Regions from separate parts of the Bacillus sp. FSL R7-0646 genome, predicted to be linked through region 1. Evidence: a T-box and tRNA genes for the amino acid it is inferred to sense, from the RefSeq annotation. Region 1 holds a T-box; the other holds one or more tRNA genes.
What was found. The T-box of region 1 lies ahead of leuS (leucine--tRNA ligase). A T-box ahead of a tRNA ligase gene usually reads a tRNA of that ligase, here a tRNA-Leu.
Positions count from the first base shown of each region.

Region 1 (3,382 bases):
TCATTTACGTATGTTTTTCTCGCGAATGCGATGCTGTACGCCGTCTTCTTCATGATTGCGTTTTTCGGATTTAAACGCATCCGGTCTGAAAAAGCCATGCAGTCATCTGTTTTGGATCATGCCGATTCAGTCAGCGGGAAATCGAAATTTTCTGCGCTTTTGGTCATATGTACGGGCTACCTGCTCGGCTGGATCGCTTATTCGCAATGGTCCTCGACCATCGCTTCACATACCCAGGAGCTGGGGATATCTCTTGGGCAGTACAGCGTGCTTTGGACAGTGAACGGGGCGCTCATCGTTTTCGGTCAGCCGCTGATCGGTTTTTTTGTGAAACGGTTTGCCGAATCGCTGAAAAACCAAATCGTGATCGGATTTGTCATTTTTATGATGGCATACGGAATTTTGTTTGGCGCTGAACGGTTTCCGGCTTTTCTTGCTGCGATGGTTGTGCTGACCATTGGCGAAATGCTTGTATGGCCGGCTGTGCCGACGATTGCAAACCGTCTCGCACCGAGAGGGAAAGAAGGGTTTTATCAAGGGTTTGTCAACAGTATGGCGACCGGCGGAAGAATGATCGGACCGCTTTTTGGCGGAATGCTGGTTGATTATTTTAGTATGCAGCTTTTGCTCGCGGTTCTGCTCGCATTGCTGCTGATTGCAATAGGAACGGCGTTTTTATACGACAGGAAGGAAAAGCAGCTCTCCGCTCAGTCAGATGCATGAGTAATATAGAAAAAATAGGTAATTGTAATTATTCGAAAATGAATCGAAGGAATCAAGATTATCAACCAAATCTTCACATATAATGGAAGAAACAAGCTTTTTTTCTTCTCAGACAGAACACATTTTCTGTATGGTAGTATCGAATATCATCGCAAGGGGTCTAGGGGGGCTGCTCGATGGCCTGAAGTCGCTTGACTAAACTAAGGGCTTTAGGAAGGTGATGAAGATGCTGCATCAAGTTTTGGTTGCTTGTTTGATTGGAGGGATTATGGGGGTTCTCGGGCACGTTAAAAAAAGAGGACGACTCGAGAAACCGAGAACAACGAAACGATTCATTTACCTTGGATTTTTTGAAGATATTCTTGTCGGAATGGTTGCTTCTATTTTGCTTGTTTTATCTGCGGAACCTGATTCGGGAATTCAGCTTGTCGTGTTATCGATCATTGCCGGCTACGGCGGTGAAGCTGTATTGAGAAGCTTTGACTTTGTCAGAGAACAGCAGGCAAATGTACAGAACTCCGAACGGCAAAACAAATCTCCACACGATTAAGATCCTCACTCTTACCCTTTTTTCAGCACATTCCCATTGTATACAAACCTGCTTGCACTTATGAACAGAATTCTATAAAATACAGATAAGATTACGGTTACGGCAAGAACAGTGAAGAGGAGCAGTAAGAAGCCCATTTTGTTTCAGAGAGTTGACGGCTGGTGAAAGTCAATCAAATGAGCTTCCGAACTCGCCTCAGAGTTGCAGCAGTGATAAGCTGCTGCCGCGTATCTGCGTTACAGATATCAAGTGAGTGTGCCGCGTGCACACTAACAAGGGTGGTACCGCGGGAAATCTCTCGTCCCTTCTTAGGGATGGGAGAGTTTTTTTGATTTTAGAATAATCTGAATATAACGCTGCCAGTCCCGTCCATACTTGAAGACAAAGAAGCCGTACACATATTCAAAGGAGGTTTTTACAATTGAGCTTTGACCATCAAACAATCGAGAAAAAGTGGCAGGACTATTGGCTGAAAAATAAAACGTTTGCCACTCGTGAAGATAAATCCAAACCTAAATTTTATGCATTGGACATGTTTCCGTATCCGTCGGGCGCAGGCCTTCACGTCGGACACCCTGAAGGCTATACAGCAACTGACATTTTGTCCCGCATGAAACGGATGCAAGGGTACAATGTCCTCCATCCGATGGGCTGGGATGCATTCGGGCTTCCTGCCGAGCAATATGCGCTAGATACGGGAAACGATCCTGCCGTCTTCACCGAGCAGAACATTGACAACTTCCGCCGCCAGATCAGAGCGCTCGGCTTTTCGTATGATTGGGACAGAGAAGTCAACACAACAGATCCGGACTACTATAAATGGACGCAGTGGATTTTCTTAAAGCTTTACGAAAAAGGTCTCGCTTATGTAGATGAGGTCCCTGTAAACTGGTGTCCTGCGCTTGGAACCGTTCTTGCCAATGAAGAAGTCATCGACGGCAAAAGCGAACGCGGCGGACATCCTGTAGAACGCCGTCCAATGAAGCAGTGGATGCTGAAAATTACCGCTTATGCCGACCGCCTGCTTGAAGACCTGGAAGAACTCGACTGGCCGGAAAGCATTAAAGAAATGCAGCGCAACTGGATCGGCCGTTCTGAAGGGGCGCATGTTCATTTTGCGGTCGACGGCACCAATGAAACGTTTACGGTTTTCACCACGCGGCCTGACACATTATTCGGTGCGACATATGCCGTGCTGGCTCCGGAGCATGATTTGGTTCAAAAAATCACAACGCCTGAACAGAAAGACGCAGTCAACGCCTATATTGAAGAAGTTCAATCAAAGAGCGACTTGGAGCGGACAGACCTTGCCAAAACAAAGACAGGCGTCTTCACAGGTGCATATGCGGTTAATCCGGCAAACGGAGAAAAAATTCCGGTCTGGATTGCGGACTATGTCTTGGCTACATACGGGACCGGGGCGGTCATGGCCGTTCCTGCCCATGATGAGCGGGACCATGAATTTGCATCAGCATTCGGGCTGCCGATCAAAGAAGTCGTCAAAGGCGGGGATGTTGAGAAAGAAGCATATACAGGCGACGGCGAACATATCCATTCAGATTTTCTGAACGGTCTTGATAAAGCGGCTGCGATCGAAAAAATGATCCAGTGGCTTGAGGAAAACGGGAAGGGCGAGAAAAAAGTAACATACCGCCTCCGCGACTGGCTGTTCAGCCGTCAGCGCTACTGGGGCGAGCCGATCCCGATCATCCATTGGGAAGACGGCACATCGACTCCGGTTCCTGAAGAAGAGCTGCCGCTGATCTTGCCGAAAACGTCGGAAATCAAACCGAGCGGAACGGGTGAGTCCCCTCTTGCGAATATTAAAGAATGGGTGGAAGTGACAGATCCTGAAACAGGCAAAAAGGGAAGACGCGAAACGAATACGATGCCGCAATGGGCGGGAAGCTGCTGGTACTTCCTGCGCTACATTGATCCGAAGAACCCGAACGAGCTGGCTTCCCCTGAAAAATTAAAGGAATGGCTTCCTGTCGATATGTATATCGGAGGGGCGGAGCACGCCGTTCTTCACTTATTGTATGCGCGCTTCTGGCATAAATTCCTTTATGACATCGGGGTCGTTCCGACGAAAGAGCCGTTCAAACAGCT
Region 1 covers NZ_CP150217.1:3,050,094-3,053,475, reverse strand. Annotated here, with positions in the region: gene MKY62_RS15830 (MFS transporter) at 1-723, shown strand, start outside; gene MKY62_RS15825 (DUF4257 domain-containing protein) at 944-1,273, shown strand; T-box leader at 1,376-1,582, shown strand; gene leuS (leucine--tRNA ligase) at 1,695-3,382, shown strand, end outside.

Region 2 (3,382 bases), 2.1 Mb from region 1:
GAGAGGACCGGGATGGACGCACCGCTGGTGTACCAGTTGTTCTGCCAAGGGCATCGCTGGGTAGCTATGTGCGGACGGGATAAGTGCTGAAAGCATCTAAGCATGAAGCCCCCCTCAAGATGAGATTTCCCATTCCTATAAGGAAGTAAGATCCCTGAAAGATGATCAGGTTGATAGGTCTGAGGTGGAAGTGTGGCGACACATGGAGCTGACAGATACTAATCGATCGAGGACTTAACCTAATAAAATAAGTGAACGCTGGCTAAATACGCCACATCGTGTGGCAACGCCTGCATGACCCACATCCTGTGGGCCTCGTCTGCCCGTTATCTAGTTTTGAGAGAATAATTTCTCAAAAAATGCACTTGCATTTTTTCAAATACATAGTATAATGATCTTTGTCACTAAATTGTCTGGTGATGATGGCGAAGAGGTCACACCCGTTCCCATGCCGAACACGGAAGTTAAGCTCTTCAGCGCCGATGGTAGTTGGGGGCTTCCCCCTGCGAGAGTAGGACATCGCCAGGCAGGCATTATTCCGCAGTAGCTCAGTGGTAGAGCTATCGGCTGTTAACCGATCGGTCGCAGGTTCGAATCCTGCCTGCGGAGCCATTTATTGGAGAGCTGTCCGAGTGGTCGAAGGAGCACGATTGGAAATCGTGTAGGCGGCCAACGCCGTCTCAAGGGTTCGAATCCCTTGCTCTCCGCCACTTTAAATACATCTGGCCCGTTGGTCAAGTGGTTAAGACACCGCCCTTTCACGGCGGTAACACGGGTTCGAATCCCGTACGGGTCACCATTCTTTTTTGGACAGCACGCTGAAAAGTATCAGGTTTACACCAAAGCTTTTTAAAGGAAGGCATGCTAAGATCGCAACGTCCTGCTGCAACGCATGCACTTGTAGGTCCTGTACTTCGGAGGATTAGCTCAGCTGGGAGAGCATCTGCCTTACAAGCAGAGGGTCGGCGGTTCGATCCCGTCATCCTCCACCATTTCTATGAAAATCATATTATCGCGGGGTGGAGCAGTTCGGTAGCTCGTCGGGCTCATAACCCGAAGGTCGCAGGTTCAAATCCTGCCCCCGCAACCAAATTACTCATTAATGGTCCGGTAGTTCAGTTGGTTAGAATGCCTGCCTGTCACGCAGGAGGTCGCGGGTTCGAGTCCCGTCCGGACCGCCATTTAAATAGAGGCTCGGTAGCTCAGTTGGTAGAGCAACGGACTGAAAATCCGTGTGTCGGCGGTTCGATTCCGTCCCGAGCCACCATTTGCCGGTCTAGCTCAATTGGTAGAGCAACTGACTTGTAATCAGTAGGTTGGGGGTTCAAGTCCTCTGGCCGGCACTGTTTTGGAGGGGTAGCGAAGTGGCTAAACGCGGCGGACTGTAAATCCGCTCCCTCAGGGTTCGGCGGTTCGAATCCGTCCCCCTCCACCATGTTTTTAGGGGCATAGTTTAACGGTAGAACAGAGGTCTCCAAAACCTCCGGTGTGGGTTCGATTCCTACTGCCCCTGCCAATTTTAATTCACAATTTATGGCGGTTGTGGCGAAGTGGTTAACGCACCAGATTGTGGCTCTGGCACTCGTGGGTTCGATTCCCATCAATCGCCCTTAATATTGGGCTATAGCCAAGCGGTAAGGCAACGGACTTTGACTCCGTCATGCGCTGGTTCGAATCCAGCTAGCCCAGTTTTCATCTTTCTTTATCATCCTGCATATGATAAGATGAATATTAGTTAAAATGCGGAAGTAGTTCAGTGGTAGAACACCACCTTGCCAAGGTGGGGGTCGCGGGTTCGAATCCCGTCTTCCGCTCCAATTCTTAAATGATGGCGGCATAGCCAAGTGGTAAGGCAGAGGTCTGCAAAACCTTTATCCCCGGTTCGAATCCGGGTGTCGCCTTATTTCCCGTGCCGGGGTGGTGGAATTGGCAGACACACAGGACTTAAAATCCTGCGGTAGGTGACTACCGTGCCGGTTCAAGTCCGGCCCTCGGCACCATTGATCACACACATGCCGGTGTGGCGGAATTGGCAGACGCGCACGACTCAAAATCGTGTTCCTTCGGGAGTGTCGGTTCGACCCCGACCACCGGTATCACTAAACATCGTATTGCCAAACGATGAAAGAGCGTTCCTACAAAAGGAGCGCTCTTTTTATTTATTCCTTATCTTGGAACGAAGCCGTAAGAATTTTTTCTTAAGGACTGCGAGCTCCGGAAGCTACGGGAACATACCGTGAGATTTATCGAAATGAGCTTAATACGGTGCAGAAACTTTTACAAAAGCAAAAATATATCTGATGATTTATTATCTATTTATAGGGCGAAAAGTAAATTATTGATACAAACTTCTTTGCAAAGATTGGTAACTTTCTGTAAAATGTTCTCATAGCGATAGAGGCAGTAAAGTGTGGGAGGTTTGACAATGAAAGCAGCAGCCTCTGTGAACGTAGCCAATCTCATCAATCAGTGGTATGTTCACATAAAAAAGAGAGATGTTTCAAATGCCGTAGAACTTAGGGACAGAATAAAAGGCCTTTTAAACGTAATGGAAGAAGATCAGGATGTTTTGCTTTACTTTAATCTACTTGATTACAGGTTCAGAGTATTAATGGAAGACGTCGCGGGGGAGCCGCAGCTTCCGCCTATTGCTGAAGATAAGGCGAAGACAGACGGTTTGTTACGATACTATTACTTTCTCTTTAAAGGAATGTATGAAAGTGCGAGGAGCAACTACTCTAAAGCGCTTAATTGTTTTAGAGTTGCCGAGCGGCAGCTCGATAATGTCGAAGATGAAATCGAAAAGGCCGAGTTTCATTATAAGCTTGGAAATCTCTATTATTTTACGAAAACAACTCTACTTTCTTTTCATCATCTTTCAATCGCGAAGAGCATTTATAGGGCTTATGAAGAATATAAGACACAGTCGATAAACTGTACGGTGCTGCTCGCACTCAATTATATAGACGACGGACGTTTAACAAGAGCTGAAAATATGCTTAAGAGTTGCGCAGAAAGACTGATCAAGATGGGCGATAATCATCTGCTGGCGGCTGTCTACTATGATCTCGGCTTTTTAAAAATTCAAGAGGATAAACATGAAGAAGCACTCGAGTATTTCGACCTCTCATTTAAAACGGATGATATCGAAAAAAATGCGCCTATTATGTACATGCAGTGCATATACGAGTCAGCTAGGTCAACTTATAAGATAGGTGAGGTTGATAAGGCGCTTAAGTGGGTTCATCTTGGTTTTGAGTTTGCTCAGAAAACGGATAATATCAACTTTTCGCTCAAATTCTCGATTCTAAATATATGCTATAGCGCTCCCATCGAGGGTGTACCGCAAGTAAAAGAGTTTATCGAAATGCTCGAGGAGAGA
Region 2 covers NZ_CP150217.1:915,968-919,349, forward strand. Annotated here, with positions in the region: rRNA gene MKY62_RS04510 (23S ribosomal RNA) at 1-242, shown strand, start outside; rRNA gene rrf (5S ribosomal RNA) at 413-528, shown strand; tRNA gene MKY62_RS04520 (tRNA-Asn) at 538-612, shown strand; tRNA gene MKY62_RS04525 (tRNA-Ser) at 619-710, shown strand; tRNA gene MKY62_RS04530 (tRNA-Glu) at 725-799, shown strand; tRNA gene MKY62_RS04535 (tRNA-Val) at 917-992, shown strand; tRNA gene MKY62_RS04540 (tRNA-Met) at 1,014-1,090, shown strand; tRNA gene MKY62_RS04545 (tRNA-Asp) at 1,105-1,181, shown strand; tRNA gene MKY62_RS04550 (tRNA-Phe) at 1,192-1,267, shown strand; tRNA gene MKY62_RS04555 (tRNA-Thr) at 1,271-1,343, shown strand; tRNA gene MKY62_RS04560 (tRNA-Tyr) at 1,351-1,435, shown strand; tRNA gene MKY62_RS04565 (tRNA-Trp) at 1,443-1,516, shown strand; tRNA gene MKY62_RS04570 (tRNA-His) at 1,537-1,609, shown strand; tRNA gene MKY62_RS04575 (tRNA-Gln) at 1,618-1,689, shown strand; tRNA gene MKY62_RS04580 (tRNA-Gly) at 1,743-1,817, shown strand; tRNA gene MKY62_RS04585 (tRNA-Cys) at 1,831-1,901, shown strand; tRNA gene MKY62_RS04590 (tRNA-Leu) at 1,912-2,000, shown strand; tRNA gene MKY62_RS04595 (tRNA-Leu) at 2,015-2,096, shown strand; gene MKY62_RS04600 (Rap family tetratricopeptide repeat protein) at 2,426-3,382, shown strand, end outside.
Region 2: it encodes a tRNA-Leu, which carries the amino acid that the T-box ahead of leuS (leucine--tRNA ligase) is inferred to sense. The anticodon was not compared.